3 regions of the Cytobacillus sp. FSL R7-0680 genome follow, and region 3 is predicted to be linked to each of the others. Evidence: riboswitches for the same ligand, from Rfam matches in the RefSeq annotation. Region 3 holds a riboswitch; each other region holds the start of a gene.

Region 1 (10,603 bases), 2.3 Mb from region 3:
GTTGGTCAACATCTGTTCCTGTTTTATTCCTTTTAACTTAGCTATTGGATGTTACCGTTTGTTCCATAGGGAAATTGTGTAGAGTAACCTTGGAATTGTTGGTAAGATTGTTGCAGATTTTGTTGATCTGCTGCATCAAGACTGTACCAACCTCTTTCAAACATGAGGTTATAAAGATGACGTTGTTCATTCTTTGTTTCAGTAAAAATACGCATAAAATCTTCATAAAGTGTTTGATTACTAACTTCATTTAAATAAATGCTATAAGAATCACTCATGTACTTTTCCATTGCGAGTAGGTCGTTTGTAAAATCACGATCATTCATTTGTGGTGTTTTGGCTATCTGTTTTTCAGGATTTTGTACTTTTTTTGAATTAGTCAACTGAGTTTCCTCCTTATTGCATATTATTAAACGGTTGTGTCGTATTAAGATGTTTCAAAACCTGCTCATAATGGCGTTGATGCATTTGTCCACATTGTTCAAAAACAGTTTTTAAAGCAGGGTCTTGACAATGTTCCGCATAGAAATGAGCTTTTTTCATTGCTAATAAATTCCAAGAAAGAATGTCATTAAAGTAAAGTGCATCTTTTGTTGATACCATAACTGGGGGTTGTTGCATAATTCCTTGTTGATTCGAGAAGTTTGTATTTTGTTGTTGCATCCCAATACCTCCATTTTGATGATTTTCTTCTAAAATAGTTTGTCAATTGCTGAAAAATTTATGCAGAAAGAAAAAAGTGAAAAAGAAATAAAAAATCTATAAGGAAAATGATTGATTAAATTTTGCAAATATTTTATTATTATAAGTATCAAAGGAATTTCCAAAATTTTTTACAGAAAAAATGAATGAGCATTCATTCAAAATCGAAGGAGGAAGAACAGTTGACCAAACAGATTAGAAAGGCTGCTGTTTTAGGCTCAGGTGTTATGGGCTCTGGAATAGCCGCACATTTAGCGAATATTGGTATACCAACACTTTTATTAGATATTGTTCCTCGCGAATTAAGTAAAGAAGAAGAGGTAAAGGGGATTACCCTTAAGGATAAACAGTTCAAAAATAAAATTGCCGAAAGTGGTAAGCAAAAACTATTAAAGCAAAAACCTGCACCGTTAACAGCGAAGAAAAATATTCATCTTATTGAGGCCGGTAACTTCGATGATGATATGGAGCGCTTGAAAGAAGTGGATTGGATTATTGAGGTGGTGGTAGAAAATCTCAGTGTGAAAAAAGACGTGTTTGCCCAAGTAGACAAATATCGTCGTCCTGGAACAATTGTCAGTTCTAATACATCTGGTATTTCCATCGAAGCAATGGCTGAAGGACGTTCTGAAGACTTTAAGAAGCATTTCCTAGGCACTCATTTCTTCAATCCACCACGTTACTTAAAACTATTGGAAGTGATTCCAACTAAGGAAACATCTCCTGAAGTACTTTCTTTTATGCAAACTTTTGGTGAGGATGTTTTAGGAAAAGGTGTTGTTATCGCAAAAGATACGCCGAATTTTATTGCCAATAGAATCGGCACATATGGTCTCCTTGTAACAGTACAAGAAATGTTAAAGGGTGGATTTACTGTTGGTGAAGTAGATTCAATTACGGGACCACTTATTGGTAGACCGAAAAGTGCGACTTTCCGTACATTGGACGTTGTCGGTTTAGATACGTTTGCCCATGTAGCTAAAAATGTTTATGACCAAGTAGAAGGTGAAGAAAAACAAGTATTCGATGTACCAGATTTTATTAATAAGATGTTAGACAAAGGCTGGTTAGGCAGTAAGACAGGACAAGGTTTTTTCTTAAAACAGGGGAAAGAAATTTTAGAGTTAAATCCTAAAACCTTGGAATACGGTCCTCGTAAAAAGTTGAAAACGGCAGCGGTAGAAATAGCTAAACAACAAAAAGGGACAGCAAACAAAATGAAAGCGCTTGTATACGCAGATGATCGCGCTGGAGAATTATTATGGAAGGTGTTATCACCAGCATTAGTTTATTCTGCGCAACTCCTAGGGGAAATTGCCGATGATATTCAATCCATTGATGATGCAATGAAATGGGGATTTGGTTGGAATATGGGCCCATTTGAAACATGGGATGCCATTGGTTTGGAACAATCAGTTAACAAAATGAAAGCGGAAGGATTAGACATTCCAGAATGGGTTGAGAAAATGATCGCTGATGGGCATACACAGTTCTATAAGGAAGAGAACGCGACAACTTATGTGTATGAAAATGGTGAGTATCAGCCGATTAAGTTAAATGCAAAAGTAATAAACTTAAAGCAATTAAAACAAAAACAAGGTGTGATTAAGAAAAATACTGGAGCAAGCTTAATCGACTTAGGCGATGGCGTCGCTATCTTAGAGTTCCATTCAAAGAGTAATGCGATTGGTTTAGACATTATTCAAATGATTAATTTCGCTATTGATGAAGTAGAGAAAAATTATAAAGGTCTTGTTATCTCCAATCAAGGAAAGAACTTCTGTGTCGGTGCAAATATCGGAATGATGTTAATGGAAGCTCAAGATGATAATTACTTCGAATTAGATATGGTTATCAAACAATTCCAAAATGCGATGACGAAAATCAAGTATAGTGCAAAACCAGTCGTAGTGGCCCCATTCGGTATGACACTTGGCGGAGGAGCGGAAGTAGCTTTAAGTGCGGCACATGTTCAAGCATCAAGTGAAACTTATATGGGCTTGGTGGAAGCAGGAGTTGGATTAATTCCAGGTGGTGCAGGGAACAAGTCACTATATTTGAAACATTTAGCAAGCATGCCTAAAGGAGTTCAGTTTGATCTACAGAACGTGGCCAATAAAGTCTTTGAAACAATTGCGATGGCAAAGGTATCTACATCAGGAGAAGAGGCGAGAGAAAATAACTTTTTGAATGCTTCGGATGCAATTAGTGTGAATGGAGATCACCTCATTTATGATGCTAAACAAGCGGTATTAGCATTGGCAAATGCAGGTTACCTTCCACCAGCAAAAGTGAAATTCCCAGTAGTTGGTGAAACAGGGTATGCCGCATTACTTTTAGGTGCTAATTCTATGCATTTATCTGGTTATATTTCAGAACATGATTTGAAAATCGCCAAAGCACTGGCATATGTCATTGCTGGGGGCAAAGTGCCTTTTGGTACAGAAGTGGATGAGCAATATATGTTAGACCTTGAAAGAGAAGCATTTTTAAAACTTATTGCAGAGCCAAAATCTCAACAACGAATGCAACACATGCTCTTAAAGGGTAAACCACTCCGTAACTAATTATAGATTGCTAGAGAGAATAAAAGATACCGAGAGTAGAAGGAGAGGGAAAAAGCAATGAAAGAAGCTGTAATTGTTGCAGGTGCTAGAACACCTGTCGGTAAAGCAAAAAAAGGCTCACTTGCCACTGTACGGCCAGATGATTTAGGTGCACTTGTTGTAAAAGAAACGTTGAAACGAGCTGGAAATTATGAAGGTAGTATAGATGATTTAATTATTGGTTGTGCCATGCCAGAAGCAGAGCAAGGTTTGAATATGGCCAGAAATATCGGTGCATTAGCTGGGCTTCCAGACTCGGTACCAGCAATCACAGTCAATCGCTATTGCTCATCAGGGTTGCAATCAATCGCTTATGGTGCCGAAAAAATCATGCTTGGTCACGCAGATACAGTGATCGCCGGTGGAGCTGAATCCATGAGTCTTGTACCTATGATGGGTCATGTTGTCCGTCCTAATTTAACTTTAGCCGAGACAGCTCCTGAATATTATATGAGTATGGGGCATACAGCAGAGCAAGTTGCTGGGAAATACGGCATTTCAAGAGAAGAACAAGATGCATTCGCTGTGCGTAGTCATCAAAAAGCAGCGAAAGCAATAAGTGAAGGTAAATTTGCTGATGAAATTACTCCGGTTGATGTAACACTCCGTCAAATTGGATCGGATAATAAAGTGAAAGAACGCACCTTCCAGTTTTTACAAGATGAAGGTGTACGGAGCGATTCAACAGTTGCAACTTTAGGGAAACTGAGACCAGCTTTTAATGTGAAAGGCTCAGTCACAGCGGGGAATTCATCACAAACAAGTGATGGTGCAGCAGCTGTAATGATTATGGACAGAGAGAAAGCAGATGCACAAGGACTGCAGCCTTTAGTGAAGTTTCGTTCTTTTGCTGTCGGAGGCGTGCCGCCAGAGGTTATGGGGATTGGGCCAATTGTAGCAATTCCTAAAGCTTTAAAACTAGCGGGGTTAGAGCTATCAGATGTCGGATTATTCGAACTAAATGAAGCTTTTGCTTCTCAATCCATTCAAGTCATTAGAGAATTAGGGTTGGATGAAGAAAAAGTGAATGTTAACGGGGGAGCTATTGCTTTAGGGCATCCACTTGGGTGTACTGGGGCTAAGCTAACACTATCATTAATTCATGAAATGAAGCGTAGAAACGAGCAATTTGGTGTTGTAACGATGTGCATTGGTGGCGGAATGGGTGCCGCAGGTGTGTTTGAACTTCTTTAAAAACGACTAAGTTCGTTTTTTAAACCAATAGTGTTATAGAGTGGAAGACACTCGACTCCTGCGGTTAATAGATCAAAGAAATCTGAGCCCTGAAAAAAGTGAGTGTCTGATGCGCAATGAACCGAAGTGAAAGTTCTATTTAACTACCTTTGAAAAAACAATGTTAACAAAAACTGCAAAAAGCATAAAGAATGAAGATGGAGGATGATGAACGTGTCAAATCAAACTGAAAAATTTATTAAAGGTGGAAGCTTTTTAATTGAAGATATTTCTTATGAAAATATGTACACACCAGAGGATTTTAGCGAAGAACAAATCATGATTGCGAAAACAACAGAAGATTATGTGACAAATGAAGTGGTCCCTCAAGTGGATTATTTAGAACAGCATGAATTCGATCGCTCTGTAAAACTATTGAAAAAAGCTGGTGACTTGGGCTTACTTGGTACAGATGTGCCAGAGGAATACGGTGGACTCGGTTTAGATAAGGTAAGTTCAGCACTTATCGCTGAAAAAATGTCACGTGTCGGTGGTTTCTCTATCTCACACGGTGCCCATGTAGGTATTGGTTCTCTTCCAATTGTATTGTTCGGGAATGAAGAGCAAAAGCAAAAATACTTACCGGTGCTTGCGACAGGCGAAAAATTAGCTGCCTATGCACTAACAGAACCAAGTTCAGGATCTGATGCATTAGGAGCAAAAACAACTGCTAAATTAAACGCAGAAGGCACACATTATTTATTAAATGGGGAAAAACAATGGATTACGAATGCTGGGTTTGCCGATGTGTTCGTTGTTTATGCCAAAATAAACGGTGACCAATTCACAGCTTTTATTGTTGAAAGAGAATATCCGGGTGTATCAACAGGTGCTGAAGAAAAGAAAATGGGTATTAAGAGCTCGTCTACAAGAACACTTATTTTAGAAGATGCACAAGTACCAGTTGAAAATGTACTAGGTGAAATTGGTCGTGGTCATGTCATTGCCTTTAACATTTTGAATATTGGTCGTTACAAACTTGGTGTAGGTGCAGTAGGTGGTTCTAAGCATGCCTTTAAATTAGGGGTAACTTACGCTAACCAACGTCAACAATTCAGTACGCCTATTTCTTCTTTTAATTTAACGAAGGAAAAATTCGGAACAATGGCAAGTAAAATTTATGCAGCTGAAAGCTCCGTTTACCGTACAGTGGGTCTATTTGATGACAGAATGAGTCAATTGAGTGATGAAGAAGTCAAAGACGGTAAAGAAGTAGCGAAGTCTATTGCTGAATATGCAATAGAATGCTCACTTAATAAGTTCTTCTCTACCGAAGTTCTAGATTATGTAGTTGATGAGGCAGTTCAATTACATGGTGGTTATGGCTTTATGGCAGAATATGAAGTAGAAAGAGCTTACCGTGATTCTAGAATCAATCGAATCTTCGAAGGAACAAACGAAATCAACCGTCTTTTAGTACCAGGAACGTATGTTAGAAAAGCAATGAAAGGTGAACTGCCTTTATTCGAAAAAGCAATGGCACTTCAAGAGGAATTGATGATGATGATGCCAGAAGAGCCAGGTTCTGAAGCATTAGAGCAAGAGAAATATCTTGTAAAGAACGCTAAGAAAATCGCATTACTTGCAGCAGGTTTATGTGCACAAAAATACGGAAAAGCTTTGGATAAAGAGCAAGAAGTTCTTGTGAATATTGCTGATCTGGTTTCTTACGCCTATTCTATGGAATCTACTGTTCTTCGTACTGAAAAAGCCATTGTAAAAGACGGAGTAGCAAAAGCTGAGCAAAAGCTATTATACACACAAATTTTCTGCCAAGAAGCATTTAATCAAATTGAGTTGATTGCGAAAGAAACTTTAGTAGGTGTGGAAGAAGGCGATACATTACGAATGATGCTTTCAGCGCTTAAGAAGTTTACGAGACATACTCCAACAAATGTAATTGCGAAAAAACGTCAAGCGGCTGAGAAAATTATTGAAGCTGAAAGGTTTGTAGTATAATATTTATCTTGAATAAAGTGAAGGAAAGTAACCTATTTACTTCCTCCATTTGCGAAGTTTATGACTTGAGGCTCAAGAACAAATTTGGGCCTCTTTGTTTTGTTTTTAATATGATAATAATTACAATTCTTCGTTATGAAAATAAAAAGAAATATGTTATGCTAATGAAACGATAGTATTCATGAATATAGGTATGATAAAATAGGTGGTGAAAACATGGCACTTACTTTCTATTGGTATCCTAAATGTGGTACTTGCCGAAAAGCGAAAAAATGGCTAGATGAACATGAAATAGCCTATGATGCAATACATATAGTGGAAAATCCTCCATCCCGCAAGGAATTAGAAGATCTTTACAAAAAGAGTGGGTTAGAGCTAAAAAAATTTTTCAACACAAGCGGTCAAAAGTATCGTGAGTTAGGATTAAAAGACCGAGTGAAAACGGCCTCAGAGTCGGAACTGTTAGATTTATTAGCATCGGATGGAATGTTAATTAAACGTCCATTAACAACGGATGGTACGAAAGTAACAGTCGGATTTAAAGAGCTAGAATTTGAACAAAATTGGCTGTAAATGGTGGATGCGCTTTATACGTTTTAAACGATCGTTTATTCGGTCATTAAAATAAACAATTTCCTAAATTAATGGAGGTATGAAACATGAGCACACCTAAAGAATTACGTTATTCAGAAGAACACGAGTGGGTAAAAACAGAAGGAGATAAAGTTCGTATTGGTATTACATACTTTGCTCAATCAGAACTTGGAGATATCGTATTTGTTGAGCTTCCAGAAGTAGGAGATGAAGTAACTGCTGATGAACCGTTTGGTAGCGTAGAATCTGTTAAAACAGTTTCTGAGTTATATGCACCAATTAGTGGTAAAATCGTTGAGATTAACGAAGAACTTAGCGATAGTCCAGAATTTGTGAATGAATCTCCTTACGAGAAAGCATGGATGATTGTTGTTGAGCCATCCGATGCAAGTGAAATTGACAAGCTAATGACAGCTGAACAATATGAAGAAATGACAAAAGAAGATTAATTGTAGTTAAATAAAGAAGGTCAAATCATTAAATGGTTTGACCTTTTTCTAAATTTCTATATAGACATACCAGATGAGTGCTGAAAAGTTTTCAAATGTAAAAAGGCTTACTATTATAAAATATATAAATGATATATATTAGGTGATGAGCATGCATATAGAACATGGCAATAAAGTGATTATTGTTGAAGGTAAATCTGACAAACGAAAAGTGAAAGGACTAATCAGAGAACCTGTAGAGATCTTATGTACAAATGGAACGATTGGCACTTCGAAGTTGGATGAATTAATTGATTATTTAATTGGGAAGGAAGTCTATATATTAGTCGATGCTGACGCATCAGGAGAAAAACTTCGTAAACAATTTAAGAGAGAGTTACCAGAGGCAGAGCATATCTATATTGATAAAATGTATCGTGAAGTCGAGGCGGCACCTGCGCATCATTTAGCTACAGCCTTAATAAGTGCAAATATAGATATATATACCGAGTATTTAGATAAAGGATGATAACATGATTGACTGGTCAAACAATGACTTAAATGATTTGATCGCAAGGAAGCAATCCGGCTTATTTTATTTATTTACTCCTATGTGTGGGACATGTCAAGTTGCCGGGAAAATGCTAACAATTACTGAGCAACTGTTGCAGAACCTTCCTATAGGTAAAGCCGACCTGAATTTTTTGCCAGCAGTGGCAGAAAAGTATGAAATTGAAAGTGTACCGTGTTTACTTGTGTTTAAAAAAGGAGAGTTAGTTGATAAGCTTTATGCTTTCCATTCAGTACCTTATTTACTTGAACAAATTCAATCATATGAATTACAGTCTCAATTTTAAAACCACTTATTGTTTAGGAATAAGTGGTTTTCTTATGCTTTTAATCAAGGGGGGTTGCGTAAATGTTTAATTACACCCCTCACTCATTCTAGGCAGATGAATCGATGGGATATTTCTTTTTTCTGTCGATAAGTCTAGCTTTTGACATATTTCTCGGGAAATAGGTTGTGAACATTGTTGGAAATAAATGTTCTGTCAGTTAAAGTCGATAGTTAGGAGAAGGAAATCATTTCTTGGAACAGAATTATAGAATATAAGACGCGGGCTGGGGGTGGTTTCAATAGAGGAACTCATTTATCATTTTAATCAATCTTTAAGAGTAAATGATCATATTTTAATGATGTTAAAGGAACCTATAAGGATTCGAGTAGAATTAGAACAAAATCTAATGTATTTGACATTAGACCGTAAAAGGCTGCTAATTAAACATACTCGCCCATTGAAAAATTATCATATAAACATTCAAACTACTGCTGACCACTTTCATTCTTTGCTTCAAGGGCGTACGAGTCTAAAGAAACAAGTGGATGAAAAGCATATCATCCTTAAGTCGACTTTTAGACAATTATTAAAATTAGATGCCATTTTCGTATTAAATCAAAAATAATCATAAATACATCAAATGTCCTAAAAAAAGATTGACTTCCCAAAAAAAGGTTGTTATTCTATCCTTAGAATAATTAGAAAATTAAATATTCTTATCGAGAGTGGTGGAGGGACTGGCCCTATGAAACCCGGCAACCGGTTGTTTGATACACGGTGCTAATTCCAGCAGAGCATAAAAGCTCTGGTAGATAAGAAGAGATGATAAACCCTCTTCTTTGTGAAGAGGGTTTTTGGTCGTCTTTTCTTTCCAATTTAAAAAAGAGGAGAGATGTAAAATGGCAGAAAAAGAAAAGCAACTTCGATTTGAAACAATTGGTGTTCATGGTGGGCTAAAACCTGATCCAGTAACAGGGGCAAGAGCGGTCCCAATCTATCAAAATAATGCTTATCAATTCCAGAATACAGAGCATGCGCAAGACTTATTTGGCTTAAAAGAAACAGGATATATTTATTCTCGTATTCATAATCCAACGGTTACTGTGTTTGAGGAAAGAGTTGCATTGTTAGAAGGGGGAACAGGCGCATTAGCATTAGCAAGCGGGCAAGCAGCCATTTACTTAGCTCTTCTTAATATTGTTCAAGCGGGTGATGAAATTGTAGCTGCCTCTAATTTATATGGAGGTACATATAATTTATTTACAGTCACTTTACCAAAGTACGGCATCAACGTTAGGCTTATCGATATTAATAATGAAGAGGAACTACGAGCAGCAATCAATGAGAAGACACGAGCTGTATTTGCCGAAACCATTGGTAACCCGAGTTTACAAGTACTAGATATTGAAACAGTTTCAAATATCGCCCATGAACATGGTGTGCCGTTAGTGGTTGATAACACATTTGCAACTCCTTATCTATGTCGGCCGATTGAGCATGGCGCAGATATTGTTGTTCATTCTGCTACGAAATGGTTACTTGGGAATGGGACGACAATGGGGGGGATCATTGTTGACGGTGGTAAATTTGATTGGAACTCAGAGAAGTATCCAGGATTAAGTCAGCCGGATACAAGCTATAACGATTTAGTATATAGTGAGGCACTTGGCCCTGTAGCATATATTACTAAAGCGAGAGTGCAGCTTCTAAGAGATTTAGGTCCAGCACTAAGTGCACAAAGCGCCTTCCAATTTACGTTAGGTTTAGAAACGTTAACGGTTCGAATGAAAGAACATATTGCTAATACGAAAAAAATTGTGCAATATTTAAATAATCACTCTGCTGTTAATTGGGTACTTTATCCGGGCGATGACAACCATCCTAATAAAGAATTAGCAGACAAATATTTATCTAAAGGTGCAGGGGCAGTTGTCGTTTTTGGCATATCTGGTGGGCGTGAAGCAGGTGCGAAGGTTATTAATTCGGTTGAGCTGTTCGCACATGTAGCGAATGTAGGTGATGCAAAAAGTCTTATTATACATCCAGCAAGCACAACGCATCAACAACTTAATCAAGATGGGTTAAAACAAGCAGGTGTACCTGAAGACTTAATCCGATTATCAATTGGAATTGAAAATGTAGAAGATTTGATCGATGATCTTGAATCTGCTATTGAAGCGGCAACCGGTATTGCTTCATTAAATATAAGGGTCTAACAACTATTATTTCAGATTTGACACCT
Region 2 (10,603 bases), 2.1 Mb from region 3:
CAACAGAATGGGAAGGTTTTTTCCGGGCTCATGTTCCTTATTTACAGTATCATTTCGACAGGCAAAATGATAAGTATGATGATGGTTTGACGCAAATATATAGCGCCATTTATCGATTAGGCGATGAAGAAGCTAAAAATCATATTGTCAATATGGGGATTCTTCCCCCTGAACAACAATAAAACTGTGCTCTAAACACCGTTATAAATATTGACGGTGTTTTCACCTTTTCCTGTACGTTACGTTTCTTTCCAAGTAAAATATACCAATAAGTATATGTAAAGTGGGAGATTAAATGGAATATTTTATCGATCAAAACGGGAATCGTGTAGCACTCTCATTTAATGAAGAAGGATTTGAAATGGAGCCGCGTCATGTGTTGGTGTTATGTAAAAAAGGCGATGACTGGTTATTAACGAACCATAAAGAAAGAGGGTGGGAGTTTCCAGGTGGAAAGGCGGAGGAAGGAGAAGATATATATACAGCTGCAAAGAGAGAAGTAAAGGAAGAAACCGGAGCAGTCTTGTCTTCTATTGAACATATTGGTACATATCAAGTAATGGAAAAACATCGTTCCTTTATAAAGGCTATCATGTTTGCAGAGGTTGATTATTTACAAAAAGTAGACCATTATTTCGAAACGGATGGTCCAAAATGGGTAGCGATTAATCAGCTCATGAGGGAGATTCATCAACCCAATTATAGTTTTATAATGAAAGATCGTGTAGTAGAGAGAAGTGTAGCTTATCTACAAAATCGCTTGAAATAAAGGGCTGCACGCTCATGCAAGCCCTTAGTTGTTTTTTATTAATTTCTTCTCTAAAAATTCTACTGCTTGATACATAATGGTAGCTAATACAGCTATGACAAGCAGAGAGAGCATAACTAAAGTAAAGTTAAATACTTGGAATCCGTAAATAATCATATAACCTAATCCTTTAGAGGCGACGAGAAACTCCCCGACGATCACCCCGACCCAAGATAAGCCGACATTGACTTTAAGTGTGGAAATAATTACAGGAAAGGATGACGGAAGAATGGCTTCCTTAAATATTTGGAAGCGGGTTCCACCAAAGGTTTGAAGCACTTTTATATAATTTGGATCTACCTCTCTAAAAGATGTATAAACGACGATGGTTGTGATAATAACGGAAATAATCGTTCCCATTGCTACAATCGACGTGAAGCTAGGTCCAAGAGCGACAATTAAAATCGGTCCTAAAGCCACTTTCGGCATACTGTTTAAAATGACGAGATAAGGATCTAGAATCTTAGAGAGAAACGGTGACCACCATAGAATCGCCGCCAATATCGTTCCCAATAATGTCCCTAAAATAAAACCGAGTATGGTTTCTGATAAAGTAAAACCTAAATCAAAAAACAGCGTACCATCTTGAACTTTAATTAAAAAGAGCTCCCATACTTTTGAAGGTGAACTGAAAATGAGAGGATCAATCCACTTGTTTCTACTGGCAATCTCCCAGCCTGAGAAGAAAATAAGAAAAATAACGAGTTGATAAAATCGTACCCAATACTTTTCTTTCTTAAGGGAGCGGATATACGCATTATGGAGTGCTTTTGTGTGACTCTTGTGATCCAAGGGACTCCATCTCCTTCCAAATCGTTTGAAAAATTTCTGCATTCATTGGGTGGTTTCTTGTATCGAATGGAGAGCATTCTCTTAATTCTTCAGGTATTTCAAATACTTTATGAATCTTACCAGGGCTTGGTGCGAATAAATAGATGCGATCGCTCATCGCAATTGCTTCGCCGATATCATGTGTCACAAGAATAGCTGTTTTTCCAAATGATTTTAATGTGTCAGATACAAGATTTTCTAAATGCAATTTTGTTTGATAATCGAGAGCGGAAAATGGTTCATCTAACATGAGAAGTTTAGGTTCGGTTGCCAGCGTCCTTACAAGTGCTACCCTTTGTCGCATGCCGCCTGATAATTGTTTTGGATACAATGACTCGACATCTGATAAGCCCATTTGTAATAATAAATCTTTTGCATAAGCTTTTCTTTCTTCATCTAAGTGATGATTGATCTTTAGACCCAAAAGAATATTTTCCTCAATGGTTTTCCAAGGGAATAGATAATCTTGTTGCAACATATATCCAATTTCACTTTTCAATGTAGCTACTTGTTTTCCTTCTAATTCTACACGGCCCTCCGTTGGTTGGAAAAGACCAGCAATGATAGATAACAAGGTTGTTTTGCCACATCCGCTCGGTCCTAAAAATGAAATGAATTCTCCTTCATTCACTTGAAGTGAGATATTAGAGAGAGCCGTCACTGCATTTGATTTCGTAAAGTAAGTATGATGAATATCTTGCACTTTTAAGAATGTCATCTTGCAGTCTCCTCTTTTTTTTTCTGGATGGTTGAGCGAACAGAATCATTCTATCCGCTCCACATAGTACTATTCTTTAATCACTTTCTCAGCAATGGATGTGTTGACAAGAGTTTCATAATCCACTCGAGCAGGCAGTTCACCTGCTTCATCCATAATATTTTGCAAGTTCTCCCATTCTTCTTTTTCTAAAATAGGATCGGTCGCAAAGGACCCTTGACTTTTATAACGATCAATTGACATGGTTAAAATTTCTAAATCTGTATTATCAAAGTATTTTGTAATGATTTTAGCTGTTTCTTCTGCTGAATGTTCATCTACCCATTGTTGCGCTTTATAGATGGCACGTGTAAATTTCTCTACTGTTTCTTCGTTACCATTGATGAAGCTATCCTTTGTCATATATGCTGTATAAGGAAGATGGCCAGATTCTTCACCGAAGGAAGCGACGATATGTCCAATGCCTTCTTTTTCAAACACACTCGCAGTCGGTTCGAATAATTGTACAAACTCACCAGTACCAGATGAAAAGGCAGGAGCGATATTGGCAAAATCAATATTTTGAATTAGCTCTAAGTCAGCATGTGGATCAATATCATGTTTTTTTAACGTATACTCACCAGCCATTTGCGGCATGCCACCTTTTCTTTGCCCGAGGAAGGTACTCTTCTTTACCATATCCCAAGTGAAATCTTGGATATCTTCCCTTGCAACAAGGAAGGTGCCATCTGTTTGCGTCAGTTGGGCAAAATTTATGACAGGATCATTTGCTCCTTGCGCCTGAACATAAATGGATGTTTCAGAGCCAACAAGAGCAATATCAATACTATCGGATAATAGCGCAGTCATCGTTTTATCGCCGCCGGCAGTGGTGGTTAACGTAACATCCAAACCTTCCTCTTTAAAAAAACCTTTTTCAATTGCAACATATTGGGGAGCATAAAAAAGAGATCTTGTGACCTCACCGATACGTATTTTTGTCACATCCTCTTTTCCACAAGCTGCAAGAGGAATGAGTAGAACAGAAATACAGAGAAGCATGAAGCTCCATTTAAGCCATTTTTTCATTTGAGAACCTCCTCATTCAATGTTTCTTAGATTTTTGCATCTAAACTATCTTATGAGGGTGACAAATTTGTGTGATTGCCCATGTGAAATTTTTACTATATGTAAAGGAGGGAAAAGCATTGATAATCGATAAATGGCGGTTTCCATCTCCGCATCCTCAAGTGAAATTATCAATCATTACATACTTATCTAATGATCTAAAAATCAAAGGTCTATTAGCTGAACCAGAAAATAAAAACGTATCAGAAGGTTTTCTATATTTAAGAGGTGGGATTAAGAACGTCGGTAAAGTGCGCCCTAGTCGGATTGTACAGTTTGCCCTCCAAGGTTTCATTGTATTTGCGCCTTTTTATCAGGGCAATCAAGGAGGGGAGGGAAATGAAGATTTTGCAGGTGATGATCGTTATGACGCTTTTTCAGCTTTTCAACTTTTAGCAGAACACCCTCGGGTTAAAAGGGTACATGTCTTTGGGTTTTCTAGAGGAGGTGTAATGGCGTTATTAACAGCCTTACATATGCCTAAAGCGGCTTCAGTTGTTACGTGGGGTGGTGTTAGCGATATGTTCCTCACATATGAAGAAAGAGTGGACTTGCGTAAAATGATGAAACGAGTCATCGGTGGAACGCCTCATAAATACCCAGAAAGATATGAATATCGCACACCATTATATGAACTTAATCAACTGCAAGCAAATGTATTAATTATTCATGGTGTCTTAGATCATAATGTTTCTGTCGAGCATGCCTTCCGCTTAGAGAAGCGATTAAAAGAGTTAGGTAAACCTGTAGATACATGGTATTTCAAAGAATATACGCATTATTTTCCGCCAGCTATTAATAGACAAATTGTCCGTGATCTTGGGCGGTGGATGAAAGAACAATAAGCTTTATTGTATAGAGATTGTAAGATACAATAGTAATATAAAACTCGATGAACAAGGAGCAAAACAATTATGGGTATGCCTTTAGAATTAAATACAATGATCGTTACGAAAGGAAGAGAAGAGAGGCTAAATGAAAACCTTTTTACATTAACAAAAGAAGGATACCGCCTCTACCCACTAAATATTCCACTTGAAGTAAAGAAAACAAGAGACGGTGAAATCAGTGGAATGGGAAGCATCCAAAAGTTAGAAATGGAAAATGATTGTACGAAAATCTTTTATCAACTGATTTCGCTAAAAACTACAAATTAAAAATTGGCCCGACTGCTTTTGCAGTGTTGGGCTTATTTTGTATACAAATGTCTATTGAAACTTTGCATGAATATAAGTATTTATTTATCGGTGTCCATCAACAAAAGATCATCGTTTCTTAAGTTAGCAGCTAATTTGTAGACTCATAAAGGGCGAATATTGGATACATAGGAAAGATAGTGAGTGGTGGCTATATGAAACAAGCCGTCGATTGCAACTTGGTGAGATTAGCTAATCGATTGACTTAAGTTAATCGCACTTATTAGAAATCGAAGCCGGTTGAACCGGTATTTTGACCCTCAAAAATAAACAGTGAGTGATGAGTGAAGTGAAATTATTGAAACAAAAAACCTTCGAGTCGGATGCTCGAAGGTTTTTTTAATTAAGCGATAGGACCGCCTTTTTCAGCGATTTCACTAGAGATATTACCGAATTTCTTGAAGTTTTCACGGAATTCATTAGCAAGTTCTTTTGCTTTTACATTATATGCATCTTGGTCTGGCCAAGTTTTGTTAGGCAATAGTACTTCATCTGGAACACCAGTTACATGTTGAGGAATTTCTAAACCGAATACTTGGTCAGTTACTGTCTCAACAGAATTTAGTTCGCCTTCTAGAGCAGCTTCAACCATTGCTCGTGTATAAGCAAGCTTCATACGGCTTCCTACACCATATTCTCCACCAGTCCAACCAGTGTTTACTAGGAATACTTTCGCGTTATGCTCGTCAATTTTTTTACCAAGCATTTCTGCATACTGTTGAGCTGGTAATGGTAAGAATGGTGATCCAAAACAAGTGGAGAAAGTCGCTTGTGGTGAAGTAATACCACGCTCAGTACCAGCCAGCTTAGAAGTGTATCCACTTAGGAAGTGATACATTGCTTGTTCTTTATTCAATTTAGAGATTGGAGGTAATACACCAGAAGCATCAGCTGTTAAGAAGATAATAGTATTCGGGTGACCTGCAATACTCGGGTCAACAATATTGTCAATTGCTTGTAATTGGTAAGCCGCACGCGTGTTTTCCGTTAGCGTATTGTCCGCATAATCTGCTACGCGTGTTTCTTTGTCTAATACAACATTCTCAAGTACAGCGCCAAAACGGATGGCATCGAAAATTTGTGGTTCTTTTTCACGTGTAAGGTCGATACACTTCGCATAGCAGCCACCTTCAATGTTGAATACTCCATTTGGAGACCAGCCATGCTCATCATCACCGATTAAACGACGGTTGGGATCAGCTGATAATGTTGTTTTACCAGTTCCGGAAAGGCCAAAGAATAAAGCAACATCACCTTCGCGGCCAACATTGGCTGAACAGTGCATAGGGAGAATTCCATTTTCAGGAAGCATGTAGTTCATAACAGAGAAAATAGATTTTTTCATCTCACCAGCATACTCAGTACCACCAATAAGTACAATACGGCGTTCGAATGAAACGATGATAAAAGTTTCTGAAGCTGTACCGTCAACTGCTGGGTCTGCTTTGAAATTAGGTGCTGAAATAACTGTAAATTCAGATTCGTGATCTAATAAATCTTCTTCTGTAGGACGAATAAACAATTGGTGTGCAAAAAGGTTATGCCAAGCATATTCATTAATTACTTGGATTGGCATACGGTGTTTTTTATCCGCACCAGCAAATCCTTTGAATACGAAAACTTCTTCTTTCTCTTTTAAGAAAGCAATCACCTTGTTGTATAAGTTATTGAAGACTGCTTCAGAAATTGGTTGGTTCACACTTCCCCAGTCAATTTTATCTTTAGAGCTTGCTTCTTCAACAGTATATTTGTCTTTAGGTGAACGACCTGTATACTTACCTGTTGTCGCGCGAATTGCACCGGTAGATGTAAGAACACCTTCGTTTCTGTTTAATACTTTTTCAACTAGTTGCGGCACAGATAATTGAACTTGGATGTTTTCGCCTTTTAGTAAATCATTTAACTCAGTTATCGATACAGAATTCATCTGATGAATACCTTCCTTTATATAATATTATTTAAGAGATATGCATCTCAGTCGCTATTTGTGATTATTTCTTCAAAAATAGTATAACACATTTATTCATTCAGTCTATACTATATAAATCATTTTTATATAATTAATGAAATTGTCACAAATACAGGCAGTATTCATTATAAATAGCTTTTGCAAATTTAAAAAGGATAATCAGCAAATTTAATGTAATTTTTATATATATTAAGGAAAAAGAACGGTATGATCTTAACTAAAATTATCCGTTATCAAAACTAAAGTTTATAGAGTCGGATATGACAATTTTTACATTGAATTGTTAATGAAAAACATTTGACTATATTCCATGTGTAAGTTATGATGAATCCTTGAACGGATACTCTCTTATCCCGAGCTGGTGGAGGGACAGGCCCTATGAAACCCAGCAACCTGCCAACTACATTTTCATGAGCAAAGGTGCTAACCTGATGCAAGGATTTATTACTCACTATCCTTGAACGATAAGAGTGAAAGGCGCGAATCATTTTGCTTCAACCTTTTCACTAAATCAGAGAAGAGGTTTTTTTTCATGCTTTTTAACATGATGTTGGCGAATACGAGGAGCGGCTTTTGGAATGTACTATTTATGTATGGGAAAAAGACCAACCATTTTATTCTCAATATTCCAAGTTAGCGCATAGGTTATTAAGGGTATGAGATAAACATTGGCCCATAAATAATGAAGATTCAAATAAGGGAATGAGTTCCGTATCAAAAATAAAGACTATAATAAAGTCTTATTGATTCGATAAATAAGGAGGAAGTCAGATGTCAACAAAACGTAGATTGTTTACTTCTGAATCAGTAACTGAAGGTCATCCGGATAAGATCAGTGACCAAATATCTGATGCAATATTAGATGCTATTTTATCACAGGACCCAAATGCGAGGGTTGCTGCGGAAACGTCTGTTACTACAGGTCTTGTATTGGTTGCAGGAGAAATCACTACATCCACATATGTAGATATTCCAAAAATCGTTCGTGAAACCATTAAGGAAATTGGTTATACACGTGCAAAATATGGCTTTGACTCTGAAACATGTGCTGTATTAACTTCTATTGATGAACAGTCAGCTGATATTGCTATGGGTGTAGACCAAGCATTAGAAGCGCGTGAAGGACAGATGACTGATGCAGAAATTGAAGCCATTGGTGCTGGAGATCAAGGTTTAATGTTTGGCTTTGCATGTAATGAAACAAAAGAGCTTATGCCATTACCTATTTCATTAGCTCATAAACTTTCTCGCCGTTTAGCTGAAGTAAGAAAAGAGGAAATCTTACCTTACCTTCGCCCAGATGGTAAAACACAAGTAACAGTAGAATATGATGAAAACAACAAACCTGTACGTATTGATACAATTGTTATCTCTACGCAGCACCATCCAGAAATTAGTTTAGAGCAAATTCAACGCAATTTAAAAGAGCATGTAATTAACCCAGTTGTTCCTACTGAATTAATTGATGAAAACACAAAATACTTCATCAACCCAACAGGTCGCTTCGTTATTGGTGGACCTCAAGGTGATGCTGGCTTAACTGGTAGAAAAATTATCGTTGACACATACGGCGGTTATGCACGTCACGGTGGTGGTGCATTCTCTGGTAAGGATGCAACGAAAGTTGACCGTTCAGCTGCTTACGCAGCTCGCTATGTGGCAAAGAATATCGTTGCTGCTGGACTAGCTGACAAAGCGGAAGTACAATTAGCATATGCAATTGGTGTTGCTCAGCCGGTATCCATCAGTATTGATACATTTGGAACTGGAGTAGTATCTGAGGATGTTTTAGTTGAAGTTGTTAGAAACAATTTTGACCTCCGTCCTGCTGGCATTATCAAAATGCTTGATTTACGCCGTCCGATTTACAAGCAAACAGCCGCTTATGGACATTTTGGTCGTACAGATATTGATTTACCTTGGGAGCGCACAGATAAAGCGGAAGAATTGCGTAAGGAAGCTTTAAAATAAATTAGAAAATTATGGCTGTAGAAAACTCCTTTAATGAGTTTTCTACAGTTTTTTTATGTGGAAAAGGGGCTATCGTTAAATTTTAATAAACGTACAATTGAGCCAAAGCGATTAGCTCGTACATCAAGAAGTGGAATAGCCAAAGATAGAAGAGTAAAAGTCGTTTTTTTAGATATTACAGTAGCAAATAAATATAATATTTTAAGCCCCCTAATAATGGACAAAAACCCTTAAGGAAACGATTTCATATAAAATTAAAATAATTGTCATCTTTTCGTCTTAAATTGAGGGTAAAGAATAAACATCCTTAAGTATATGAAGAAGTAAACATGAACATACTGCCTAGCATAAATCATTCCATTTTTTTTTCGAAAGGTGAAACTTTTTAAAATAACTTATCGTCTATACAAGGTATGGGAAAAAATACAAACTAGATGAAATAAAAAGTAGGTGACGTACATAATGTGTGGTTTTATTGGTTGTATACATGATCAAGCACAAAAAGTACAAGAAGCAGATAAGCAATTTGAGAATATGAATAACATTATTACTCATCGTGGACCAGATGATTCAGGATATTATCGTGCAGACCATATCCAATTTGGCTTCCGTCGATTAAGTATTATAGACATTGAAAGTGGTCATCAACCACTGACTTATGACAATGGTAAATACTGGATTATTTTTAATGGAGAAGTTTATAACTATGTTGAACTACGTGAGGAATTAATCAATAAAGGACTAACTTTTGAAACTAATTCGGATACTGAAGTGATTATTGCTTTGTACAGTTATTACAAGGAGAAGGCGGCAGAAAAGCTGAGAGGTATGTTTTCCTTCGTTATTTGGGATAAAGAAAAGCAAGAAGTTTTTGGAGCGAGAGATCCTTTTGGAATCAAACCATTCTATTATTTTGAAGATGGTGAAACCACTTATTTTGCCTCTGAAAAGAAAAGTATTCTGTTGGCATTAAAAAACGATGTCATTAATTATGATGCTTTGCAGTATTATATGACTTATCAATTTGTACCTGAACCGATGACAATGTCGGTGGGTATAAAGAAACTTGAGCCAGGTCATTATTTCAAGAAGAAAATCGGTGGATCTATGCATATCCAGCGTTATTGGAAAGCACATTTCCAACCTGTACAAAAAGAAGAATCTCAGTTTATTAAAGAGATTCAAGATGTTTTAACTGACTCAGTTAAAATGCATATGCGCAGTGATGTACCCGTAGGTTCGTTTTTATCCGGCGGGATTGATTCTTCTATTATTGCATCCATAGCAAAACAGTTTCACCCTAATATTAAAACGTTTTCAGTAGGTTTTGAAAGAGATGGTTTTAGTGAAGTGGATGTGGCTAAAGAAACAGCTGAAAAACTAGGTGTTGAAAATATAAGCTATATCATCTCTCCAGAAGAATATATGCAAGAAGTTCCAAAAATTATGTGGCACACGGATGATCCATTAGCGGACCCTGCTTGCGTTCCACTTTACTTTGTCGCAAGGGAAGCAAGAAAACATGTAACGGTGGTATTATCAGGCGAAGGTGCTGATGAATTGTTTGGTGGATATAATATATATCGTGAACCACAGGACTTGGAGATTTTTAGTAAAATGCCTTCGGCAGGAAGAAAGTTATTGCGTACCCTTTCTCGAATCATGCCAGAGGGGATGAGGGGTAAGAGCTTTATTGAACGAGGAACGACGCCAATGGAAGAACGCTACATTGGCAATGCGAAAATGTTCTTAGAACATGAAAAAAGAGAATTATTGCAGGTTTATAATGAGAAGAATGATTTTAAAGATATTACCCGTCCATTATATGCTGAAAGTGCAGCCTATGATGCGGTTAATCAAATGCAGTATATTGATATTCATACTTGGATGCGCGGAGATATTCTTTTAAAAGCAGATAAAATGACGATGGCACATTCATTAGAATTGAGGGTACCATTCCTTGATAAAGAGGTCTTTAATGTGGCTTCAACCATCCCAACTCA
Region 3 (10,603 bases):
TAGCGTAAATCGCGAATGACAGCTACTTCCTCATTTCCTCCATAAAACAGGTCCATTATTAATTCTTTGATCGTGACAGATACACTTCCACTTAAAACAGAAAAGCCCGTCACTACTAACAAAAGAATGGTCACGATTACAAAATAGAAATTTTTTTTATTCATAAGCTTCTTCCTTTTAATCTACGTATAGTATGTCTACAAGCTCATCAAGTGCGTTTGTTACATTCAAATTAGCGGTTGTGGCAAATAAAGGTTCCCTCAGATCGTATACGCGATTATTTTTAACTGCATTAAAATGTTGCCAAATATTATTGTCTTTGAACTCACTATTAAACATTTCAACTACTTCATCGGGCATCCCATGTGATAATCGCAAAATGACATCAGCATCTGCTTCATGTAAATACTCTGTATTTGCTGATATATATTCTTCGTTAAAGCCAGTAATTGCGTTCTCACCACCAGCAACCTTCACTAAATTACCTACATAAGAGTTTTCTGTTGCCACTAAGTAGCTTCCAGGAATCCCGAGTAAGATTAGTACTTTTGGAGATTGATATTGTGCGGTTTTTTCTTGTATCTCTTCAATTTTACTTTCAACGTTTTGAGATAGAGCTTCTGCTTGAGCTTCACGATGATATGTACCTCCTAATTCCTTGATTGTTGTGATCATACTTTCTACACTTTGAAAGTTGAGAAATTCTGTTTCAATTCCTGCATTTACAAACGAGTCCTTCAAGTCATATTCTAATGTAGTCACTGATAAAACCTTATCAGCATTTAATGTTTTAATGACCTCCATATCAGGCTTCATAGGATTTCCAACCTCGACAACATCTTGATATCGTTCAGGTAGTGGAAATGAAGTGGTAGGTATTCCGACTAAATCCAGCTCCAGTTCGTTCATCACTTCTGCTATAGCAGTAGTTGTTGCAACAATTCTTACTTTTTCCTCTTCTGTTTGACCTTCATCTTTCGCTTCCTTCTCTTCACCTGCAGTCTGTCCGCCTGCACACCCAGCAATGAAAAATAATAGCATGATGTAAAATATTAGTTGAATTCTTTTCATAAGAAACCTCCAAATGGGACTGCTGTTCAAAATGCGAACAGCAGTTTATTACTAAATTCCTTACATACCCATTCCTTTTAATCTGTATTTTCTAAATAAATAGAATCCAGACAAAAGAAGTAATGCTGCATAAATGCCTACTTGAAGATAATTTAATGAATCACCTGTTTTTACATTGGTTACATTTTTTTGATTATCTTTTGGTTGTTCTTGATTATCATTACGGTCAAATGGCAAATGACTATCATTGTTATTTCCACTTCCGCTACCCTTATCTTCCCCAGGAGTGATTGGAGGGGGTGTTTGACCATTACCATCATCGTCAATTTCAACATCCAAGCTCGATACATCTAACACAAATCGAACAGGATAAAGATGTGGTGCACCAATGGCTTCAATAGCAGCTACATATGTTTCTTGGATTGCTTCAATATCAACTGATAATACACGTTCTTCAGCTTCTTCGTCTCTACTTATTTCTTCTAAAGCTACCTTTTCACCAGCAATATCAAATTCAATTGTTCCTAACGTATCAAGCCCCGTCACTTGTGTAAATTGCAGGGAATACTCACCGTCATTTACAGTTAATAAAGCTTCATCCGCAAAATATTTCGCAAATGCAGATTCCGTATCAGAATCTACACCAAGAATAGATAATGGTAATGGATACTCACCATCTGCTAACACATCATCATTTGGTGCTGGCTCATTATCACCTGGTTCTTCTGTGCCTGGTTCTTCAGTTCCCGGATTCTCTCCTCCAGGTTCTTCAGTTCCTGGATCATTTCCAATTGGTTGGATGCTGTCTACATCATACTCAAGTGCTACATCATGAGTACTACCATAAGACATAACCATACGTAAATTAGTCAATTGGTTCACATCTGCTATTTGGAATTTAACTAGTTTTGTTTGTTCTGCAGCGTTCTCACTTACTACTTCTACATCTTCAAAAACATCATTTAATTCTGATTGAAGATTAGTAATTACATGACTTGCCCCTAAGTTGAAAGAAATATAAGGAACACCCTTTGCAATCGTTAACGTCGCTGGGCTTTGGAAAAATCCTGCCCAATTTGCAGGTGCTGGTTGCCCATCATATAACACTTGATATTTGATTGTATATTGACCATCTGCTAACTCTTCATTTCCTGGTTCTTCTGTGCCTGGCTCCTCAGCTCCCGGCTCTTCTGTGCCTGGCTCTTCAGTTCCCGGTCCTTCTGTGCCTGGCTCCTCAGTTCCCGGCTCTTCTGTGCCTGGCTCTTCAGTTCCCGGTCCTTCTGTGCCTGGCTCCTCAGCTCCCGGCTCTTCTGTGCCTGGCTCTTCCGTTCCTGGCTCCTCAGTTCCCGGCTCTTCCGTGCTTGGCTCTTCTGGATTTGGTTCTTCAGGTTGATCTAATTCAACAGTAGTAATTGAATTTTCATCAAAAGAAAGTTGAATGGTATGGGTTCCGTAAGACATGAATAATTTCACATTTGTTGATTGATTCAGTCCATCAATAGGAAATTGATATACTCTTGAAGCCTGGTCTTCACTTACAACTTGGGCATCTTGATAGGTACCATTGGACTCTGTTTGTATCTTTTGCATTACTTGGTTGGCACCATTAATTTTTATCGTGATGCTTAATGCTCCATCTTTTGCTATTAATGATGCAGGATTTTCAAAAAAGCTATTCCAGCTTGCATTAGGCTGACCATTATATAAAATTTGATAATTAATGGTATACTTCCCATTTGCTAAATCTTGCGCAGCATTTACTTTTATTGGTGAGGCATTTTGTAAAACAGCTAAGGCAAGGACAAATAGTGCAACTGTTACTCTTAATAAGCGTTTCATATTTAACCCCTTTTCATTTGTTTTTGATAAGTGAATAAAATAAATAAAGCTGCACCGATAGCTAGTAGAACATAAAGTTGAACATTGTCTCCAGTCTCTGGATTAGCTACAACTTCTTGTTCTTGATTCTGTCCGCTGGTATTATTATCTTCTTCACCACCAGATGAAGCAGGTGCTGTTTCTTGATTATTCGTTGCCGCCTCAATTAACTTTGCATTCGCTTCATCAAAAGACAGTCTAATAGAATACCAGTGATCATAAGAGGCATCTGCAACGACATGAATTTTTGCATTTACAGGTTGAGAAATACTATTTACTGTAAACTGAACTGTTTCATTTTCACCGCTAGTTGATAGCACAGATACATTTTTTGATTCAACTTGGAAATCTTTAATCATGCTGCTCGTTGTTGTTAATTGGACCGTTATTTTGCCACCTTCTACTTTTACTTTTGCTGGCTTAGCAAAATACCCATCTGCCATGGATGCTGAGCCACTATCTGGTTTAATAACTGAGTACGACACAGAATATGTACCATCAGTTAGTGCAGCTGACGTATGTAGGGCTGGAGTAATGACTAAGAATACAATTACTGATAAAAGTAGAGCCGAAAACTTTTTGACTAACAAAAATATACCCTCCTCTATATAATTGATTATCATTCTCAATTATATTGAAATAAAAAAACTTATCTTCACCCTTATACAATAAGCCATAGGATTTTAATGATTATCATTCTCAACGTTATACAAAAAAAATAATATGCCTCCTTCCCCTTTATGGACTAGGTAATTAGGATGATGACCGTTACAACGTAATTGTAGTTGATAATGATTATCATAGTCAATTGTTTTTTCGCAAATATTTAACATTTTTTTCACTTCTTTCGTTCAACACCAAATATTGGTCTATATTTTGGTCGAATGAATACTACCCTACTTTGTCAAGAAGCACATTACTATCTACTTGATTACTAAGATAAAACATACTCACCTTTTATAGATAGCAAGTATCTTATTTGTGACTTTCCCATATACTTCTTCCTATTTTCTTAGATTTATTTTCCTATTCCGGGTCTAAAGCGTTACGCATGATTTTGCCCAGCTCTCATTTCCGTGAGTGATGCGACAAAATTCCTTTTGCGCGCTTTACAACAAAATGAAGGTATTGTTTTATATGGTGTATGCTAGGTTCTCCTTCTGGTACTGAAGTAAATATATTTAGTTTTTTTACAGCTGTTATTATCTCCACAAAAAAACCTTTAACAACTAATGAACAAATAGTGGTTAAAGGGTTTTTTAAACAGTTAGTTTCCTTGGAAATTCGGCTTTCTTTTCTCTGCGAAGGCTTGTAATGCTTCCACTCTGTCTTTTGTTGGTAGTAACACTTCATAAGCTTTTCTTTCAATATGTAATCCTGTATGTAAGTCAGTATTCATTCCTTGTTTAACAGCAAACTTTGCTTGTTTAAGTGCGATTGGGCCATTATTAAGCATTTTACTCGCAAATTGTATGACTGTATCTAACAATATATCTTCATTACATACCTCATTTACGATACCGTATTGCTGTGCTTCTATGGCTGATAACCTCTTCGCTGTTAGTATTAATTCCATCGCTTTTGTTTCACCAATTAAGCGAGGAAGCCTCTGCGTCCCTCCTGCTCCAGGAATAATAGCTAGACCTGTTTCAGTTAAGCCTACCTTAGCTACATCCGCCGCAAATCTAAAATCACAACATAGAGCAAGCTCTAAACCGCCACCAAACGCAAAACCATTAATAGCTGCAATCGTCGGCTGAGGCAACTCTGCAATCATATTAAAAACGTCCCCCATTTTATATAGGTTTCGCCTTACTTCCTCATCGGTAAGATTTCTTCTTTCTTTTAGGTCTGCACCAACACTAAATGCACGATTGCCAGTCCCAGTTAAAATAACTACTCTCACCTCTGGGTTTGCTCGAACATTTTCTACTTGCTGTTGTAACTCAATTAACGTTTCATAATTAAATGCGTTTAACGCATCAGGACGATTTAATTTTATTGTAGCAATATAATCGTTGATATCTAATTGAATTTGTTCCATACTCTAGCTCCTTTTCTTTTTTAAAAAATATTCATAACAATATTCGCCACTAAATCATGAAAACCCTTTCAAATATAAAACAAAGCCATTCACCTTAAAAAATTACATAGGAAAAACTAGCCTTCCCTATGAAGAAAAGCTAGTTACCTTCTTTATAAACCTTTAATATAGTTATCTACGATTTTGTTAAAAACATCAGTTTCCTCTAGAAAAGGGCAATGACAACTTTCCTCAAATATATGCAGCTTTGCATTCGGTAAAGCATTTAAAAGATGCTTGCCTGCCGCTACTGGTATCAACTTTTCTTCCTTACCAAAGCATAGAAGTGTGGGAATGTCGTAATCGGGTAGAGAGCTACGATAATCAACGACTGATTGATCAAACAGAATGGCACTTGCAACGGAAGCAGGTAATCTTGTCGTTTCTTCAAGCATCCAATCTAGCTCGCTTAGACTTAATTCTTTTTTAAACATTAGTGGAATGAAACCTTTTAAAAAGGCTTTTTGGTCTCTTTGCACTTCTCTCATAAAACTAGTTAAAGTCTCCATATCAAAGGCGCCTATTGAGAAATCAGGCCATTTAAAATCGGAGGCAAGTTCATCTACGATTACTGTCGATTTAATATGTTTATCACCAAATAACTTTAAGTACTCCCATATGACAAATGCCCCCATCGACCAGCCAACAAGGGTCACATTCTCTAGTTTTAAATTTGTGATAAATTGTCTAATATCTTCGGCATACTGTGCAATGGTATGGCCATGATGGATTTTTTCTGATTGACCATGTCCTCGTAAATCTGGTATTAACACACGATAATCAGTCTTAAAGTATTCTATCTGCTTTTCAAAGAATCGACCACTCATCCATACACCATGAATAAAAATGACTGGTTCACCATTACCTACATCTTCAAAATAAATACTTGTACCGTCACTTAATTTCATTATTGTCACATCATCAACCTCCATTTTAAAAAATTCAATAATAATATATTCTATGCCTCAATCTATAAAAGTAGTGGCAAAACAATAGCTAAAATTTATCTTCTCTTATTTATTATACAACTCTAAATTTTATAAAAATATTGTATCTCAAAGTTTTTTCAAACAATTAAAGGAGCCGAACAAACAGGAGTTGTTCGGCAAAAAATATATTTTCAGTTATTTTAGTTGTAACTCCTTTATAGACAATAAAGAATGCAGACGATTTAATTCTTTATCTAATCTTTCCTTTACATGATTTTCGACAATAAAACGATGTTCTTCTGTTCTTTCAATCTCTTTATCTAAAACATATACACCCTGAAGGACTGTTTCTGCTCCTAAACTGGATATAACTGGTTTCAATGCATAATCAATCATAAGTAAATGTCCGAATGAGCCCCCTATCACAAGCGGTAATACAGATTTATCAACGAAGCCTTTTTGAGGTAATAAATCCAAATAAGCTTTTAGTACACCTGTATAAGAGGCTTTAAATACTGGTGTTAATATAATTACAGCATCTGATTTTTCTACTTTTTCATTCGCTGCGATAATTGCTGGGCTATCAAATTTTGCATGAATTAAATCTTCAGCAGGTAGCTCCCTTACTGTAATTTGCTCATATGGCACGCCCTTTTTGTTTAAAAAAGCAATCGCTTCTTGCTCTAATCCGTTTAAACGGGAATTGTTTGATGTGCTTCCCGATATGATTACAACATTTGTCATCTTCAGACGCCTCCTATTTTGTAACTGTCAACTTACTAAATTTTTTACCATAATGATGCTCTGGCAAATGGTCATACCCAAATAAATTCTTTCTTAAAGTACCTTCTTCATACTCTCTTCTTACGAGCCCCCTATCTTGTAGGATTGGAATGACATGCTCAACGAACTCTTCGAATGTACCTGGAGTGACGGCATATGCAACGTTAAACCCGTCAACTCCTGTCTCTTCTTTCCATCCTTCTAATTGATCAGCAACAGAGTGTGCTGTACCAACAGCCACTTGACCCATCCCGCCAACACCAACAAATTTGGCAATGTCATCGACCGTCCAACTCTTTGTAGAATCTATATTCGTAAATGTTTCAACGATTGACTGAATGGCGTCATTTTTAACGTACTCGATTGGTTGATTTGCTTTATACTCTGAGAAGTCGATACCACTCCACCCCCCAAATAACGCTAATGATCCTTCATAACTAGCATGGTTTTGATAGTCCTCATACTTAACTCTAGCATCTTCCTCTGTTTCACCGATAATAGGCGTGACGAGAGAGAGAATCTTTACTTCACTGGGGTCTCTCCCCTCCGCTCTTACTGCTTCCCTAATTTTATCGACTATTACTTTACCGGCTTCTTTTGTGGGCACACTTATAAAGACCAACTCTGCATGTTTAGCAGCAAACTTTCTCCCTCTTGTAGATGCACCCGCTTGAAAAATAACCGGTGTCCTTTGCGGAGAAGGTTCACATAGATGTGCACCTGGCACCTTAAAATATTTCCCTTCATGGTTAATATCGTGAACTTTACTTGGATCTGTATAGAGCCCTTTTTCCTTGTCTAAAACCACTGCGTCGTCTTCCCAGCTTTGTTCCCACAGTTTATATGTGACATCTAAATATTCATCAGCTATCTCATAACGTTCATCATGGCTGATTTGTTGATCTAGTCCTATATTTAGTGCGGCACTATTTAAATAAGATGTGACAATATTCCAACCTATTCTTCCTTTTGTTAAATGATCGAGAGTGGACATCCTCCTTGCAAATACATATGGATGTTCAAAACTAGTTGAAACCGTTAGACCAAACCCTAAATGTTTTGTTACTTGCGCCATTATAGGAACAACGAAAGCAGGATCATTAACTGGCACTTGTACCCCTTGTTTAACCGCTGCTTCTCTAGAATTTTGATAAACATCATATGTACCAAGCACATCTGCCAGGAAAATGGCATCAAAACGTCCCTTTTCAAGTACTTGAGCCAAATGTGTCCAATATGATATGTCTTTATAAGTGGAAGATTGATCATCCTTATGTGTCCATAGTCCTGGTGATTGATGCCCAGCGCAGTTCATATCAAAAGCATTGAGGTACATTCTTTTCGCGGTCATTTTTAATTCTCCTTTAGTGATCATATTTTATAAAAAACTCATCAAGTGCTTTACTTAAACCACCTTTTCCAAATTTGATTCTCGTTTTATTGTTTCGATTTTCAATTTGATTCGAGGCAAAATCCAAAAACGCGATGACGAACAGTCTCCTAACAATTATTGAATGCAACCCTTTGTCATAAAGCGATTGTTCAACCGTATGGAAGATTCCTTTATTAATATTAAAAGATTGACAACACCATCTAATAAAGTGAAAGTCAGGTAGATTCAAGTACATGCAGCCTGATAGGTTTTTAGCTACATTGGGTGCTTGATTACTAATTGTTGACTGCATGTAACTCACTCCTTTTCATTTGCTCCATTCCATCATTTTTTATTTTGTTGTTTCTTTTTCAGAGCAAATCGTTTCTTCTCGGTAATGTCAATTTGGGTAATATCCCCTTCGTGTACAGTAATGGTGACACAACCATATTCGAGTTCCTTTAATGTTGTGAGAATGGTATGAATTTTATCTTGATCAATGTGTTTTTCCATAAAATTCTCCTTTATGGGACTTATTTTAGTCTTTTTACAAGCTCCTCTATTTCTGTAAGTGTTAACTGTTCTAATTCATGTCGCTTGAACTTTATTTCATCTATAGTAAGCATAAGGTTGATTAAGGTTTGTTTTCTCTTTGCTATCGCTTTTTGTAAAAACTTAGCCAACCTCTTTCCCCCCCCACTCGGTGTTCTTTTTTTCTTCATTCATCGTATCTAGAAATTCTGTTGTATCCTGAATAATTTTGGTCTGATCATAATCCATGGATGCTACATGGTATGAGTTGTAAAGGACTCGAAGCCATTTATGATCTGTTTGAATTTCGATAAAAATACGATCTGTATTCTCTGGAGGTACAACATGATCATGGATAGACTTAAAGCATAATATTGGGCAATGAATTTGAGATAAACTTTTTCCTGCGTCACTCATTACCTTTTGTAAAGAGTGAACTGCTTTTACCGGAATATTATCGTAAGTAATTTCATGTATAGTCGGATTTTTGATATCTGGGCTACCTTCGTCAATATAGTGTTTCTCATCGTAATATCTTAAATACTCGTAATCTGGTAATGTCAGTGCAGTATTAATTAGGATCAGTCCATCTAGCTCTCCATATTTCTTAGCTAACAACAGCGCTAATGCACCGCCCATAGATTGACCTAAACAATAGACTTGTTTGCACTTCTCCTTTAATTGCTTATAAGCTGTAACAACATCATTGAACCAATCATCATAACCATATAACTCTAAATCTCTGCTTTTTGTTCCATGTCCCGTGAGCCTTGGGGCATGAACAGTAAAACCCCTATTTGCAAGTTCCGCACCCAAGTCCTCAATGCTCTGCGGTGTTCCAACAAAGCCATGAATGAGGAGAATACCAATGTCCCCACCTTCATAATAAAAAGAATCTGCACCTGGTATAACTGTTGATTCTACTCTTTTCATTTTTTCGTCCTCCTTTATATTGCAACATTTTGGTGGACAATGGTTGACTACCATTGCCGATTTTTCCCGTTGATGTAAATCTAGCTGCACTACTGCCTTTGGAGGTCCAATCAGCTACTTTAATTCCAACTTAACAAATAGGTTTAATCAGTTTAAAAACAGCATTTGTATAGAGGAGATCATCCCTTGGTGATTAAATCATGCAAAATAAAAAACCTCTTCTGACAAGAAGAGGTTAAAGTTCCGTTCTTTATCTCTCCTTATCTTTCAAGCAACAGCTTGCTGGAATTGGCACAGTGCAATAAATTGCCTGTTGCCGAGGCTTCAAAGGGCCAGTCCCTCCACCTCTCTGGATAAGAAAAATCATATTAAATTTTATATCATTTACTCTATAATATTTATCAATATTTGTCAATTATTTTTTAAAAATTAAGATGATTTACTCATTCGCCCATCCATTCTGGCTTATGAAAACCTTTAAAGTTTTCTTCAATTACTTTTGCAAATTCCTCCGACTCTATGGCTTCAATGATATCCTTTGCCATTTGGGCGTCCTTATCTTCTTTACGAACAACAATCCTATTTTGGATTTCCTCAGGAATTTGATCCCGATAAATTGCTGTTGTTAAATCTAATCCTGCAGCAACCGCAAAGTTACCATTAACAGCAGCAAGATCAACTGATTCAAGAGACCTTGGCAGTTGGGCTGCATCTACTTCATGGAATTTCAAATTTTTCGGGTTAGATAATACATCATTTACTGTTGCATTGACTGGGTTTATATCATCTTTCAATTCTATTAAACCAGCATCACGCGCAACTGTTAATCCTCTCGCTAAGTTTGTAGGATCATTAGCAATGGCCATCGTGCTGCCATCTTTCACTTCTTCAAGGGAGTTGAATTTTTCTGAATAAATACCAATTGGAGCTGTAGGAACAGAAATAATATCTACTAGATCCATCCCTTTTTCAGTGTTAAAATTCTCTAAGTACACTTTATGTTGAAATAAATTACCATCCAAA

The links. Region 3 has a riboswitch for S-adenosylmethionine ahead of MKY26_RS01985 (alpha/beta hydrolase). Riboswitches for the same ligand answer to the same signal wherever they lie in the genome.
Region 1: linked by a shared signal. The riboswitch ahead of MKY26_RS13425 (O-acetylhomoserine aminocarboxypropyltransferase/cysteine synthase family protein) and the one ahead of MKY26_RS01985 (alpha/beta hydrolase) in region 3 are both predicted to bind S-adenosylmethionine.
Region 2: linked by a shared signal. The riboswitch ahead of metK (methionine adenosyltransferase) and the one ahead of MKY26_RS01985 (alpha/beta hydrolase) in region 3 are both predicted to bind S-adenosylmethionine.

The regions. Positions count from the first base shown of each region.
Region 1 covers NZ_JBBPAO010000001.1:2,694,560-2,705,162, reverse strand. Annotated here, with positions in the region: gene MKY26_RS13475 (spore coat protein) at 42-326, opposite strand; gene MKY26_RS13470 (hypothetical protein) at 397-663, opposite strand; gene MKY26_RS13465 (3-hydroxyacyl-CoA dehydrogenase/enoyl-CoA hydratase family protein) at 885-3,269, shown strand; gene MKY26_RS13460 (acetyl-CoA C-acetyltransferase) at 3,327-4,502, shown strand; gene MKY26_RS13455 (acyl-CoA dehydrogenase family protein) at 4,716-6,500, shown strand; gene MKY26_RS13450 (arsenate reductase family protein) at 6,717-7,073, shown strand; gene gcvH (glycine cleavage system protein GcvH) at 7,160-7,543, shown strand; gene MKY26_RS13440 (toprim domain-containing protein) at 7,689-8,051, shown strand; gene MKY26_RS13435 (thioredoxin family protein) at 8,056-8,379, shown strand; gene MKY26_RS13430 (hypothetical protein) at 8,651-8,986, shown strand; SAM riboswitch class I at 9,075-9,180, shown strand; gene MKY26_RS13425 (O-acetylhomoserine aminocarboxypropyltransferase/cysteine synthase family protein) at 9,261-10,577, shown strand.
Region 2 covers NZ_JBBPAO010000001.1:2,485,849-2,496,451, reverse strand. Annotated here, with positions in the region: gene MKY26_RS12345 (hydrolase) at 1-182, shown strand, start outside; gene ytkD (RNA deprotection pyrophosphohydrolase) at 296-769, shown strand; gene MKY26_RS12335 (ABC transporter permease) at 794-1,600, opposite strand; gene MKY26_RS12330 (ABC transporter ATP-binding protein) at 1,566-2,357, opposite strand; gene MKY26_RS12325 (ABC transporter substrate-binding protein) at 2,427-3,425, opposite strand; gene MKY26_RS12320 (alpha/beta hydrolase family protein) at 3,545-4,309, shown strand; gene MKY26_RS12315 (DUF2584 domain-containing protein) at 4,379-4,621, shown strand; gene pckA (phosphoenolpyruvate carboxykinase (ATP)) at 5,004-6,587, opposite strand; SAM riboswitch class I at 6,975-7,100, shown strand; gene metK (methionine adenosyltransferase) at 7,401-8,600, shown strand; gene asnB (asparagine synthase (glutamine-hydrolyzing)) at 9,063-10,603, shown strand, end outside.
Region 3 covers NZ_JBBPAO010000001.1:393,396-403,998, reverse strand. Annotated here, with positions in the region: gene MKY26_RS02040 (FecCD family ABC transporter permease) at 1-164, opposite strand, end outside; gene isdE (heme ABC transporter substrate-binding protein IsdE) at 178-1,071, opposite strand; gene MKY26_RS02030 (NEAT domain-containing protein) at 1,132-2,910, opposite strand; gene MKY26_RS02025 (NEAT domain-containing protein) at 2,913-3,539, opposite strand; gene MKY26_RS02020 (enoyl-CoA hydratase-related protein) at 4,217-4,993, opposite strand; gene MKY26_RS02015 (alpha/beta fold hydrolase) at 5,146-5,949, opposite strand; gene ssuE (NADPH-dependent FMN reductase) at 6,157-6,705, opposite strand; gene MKY26_RS02005 (LLM class flavin-dependent oxidoreductase) at 6,719-8,095, opposite strand; gene MKY26_RS02000 (hypothetical protein) at 8,109-8,429, opposite strand; gene MKY26_RS01995 (YezD family protein) at 8,462-8,629, opposite strand; gene MKY26_RS01990 (hypothetical protein) at 8,650-8,799, opposite strand; gene MKY26_RS01985 (alpha/beta hydrolase) at 8,792-9,580, opposite strand; SAM riboswitch class I at 9,838-9,940, opposite strand; gene MKY26_RS01980 (MetQ/NlpA family ABC transporter substrate-binding protein) at 10,024-10,603, opposite strand, start outside.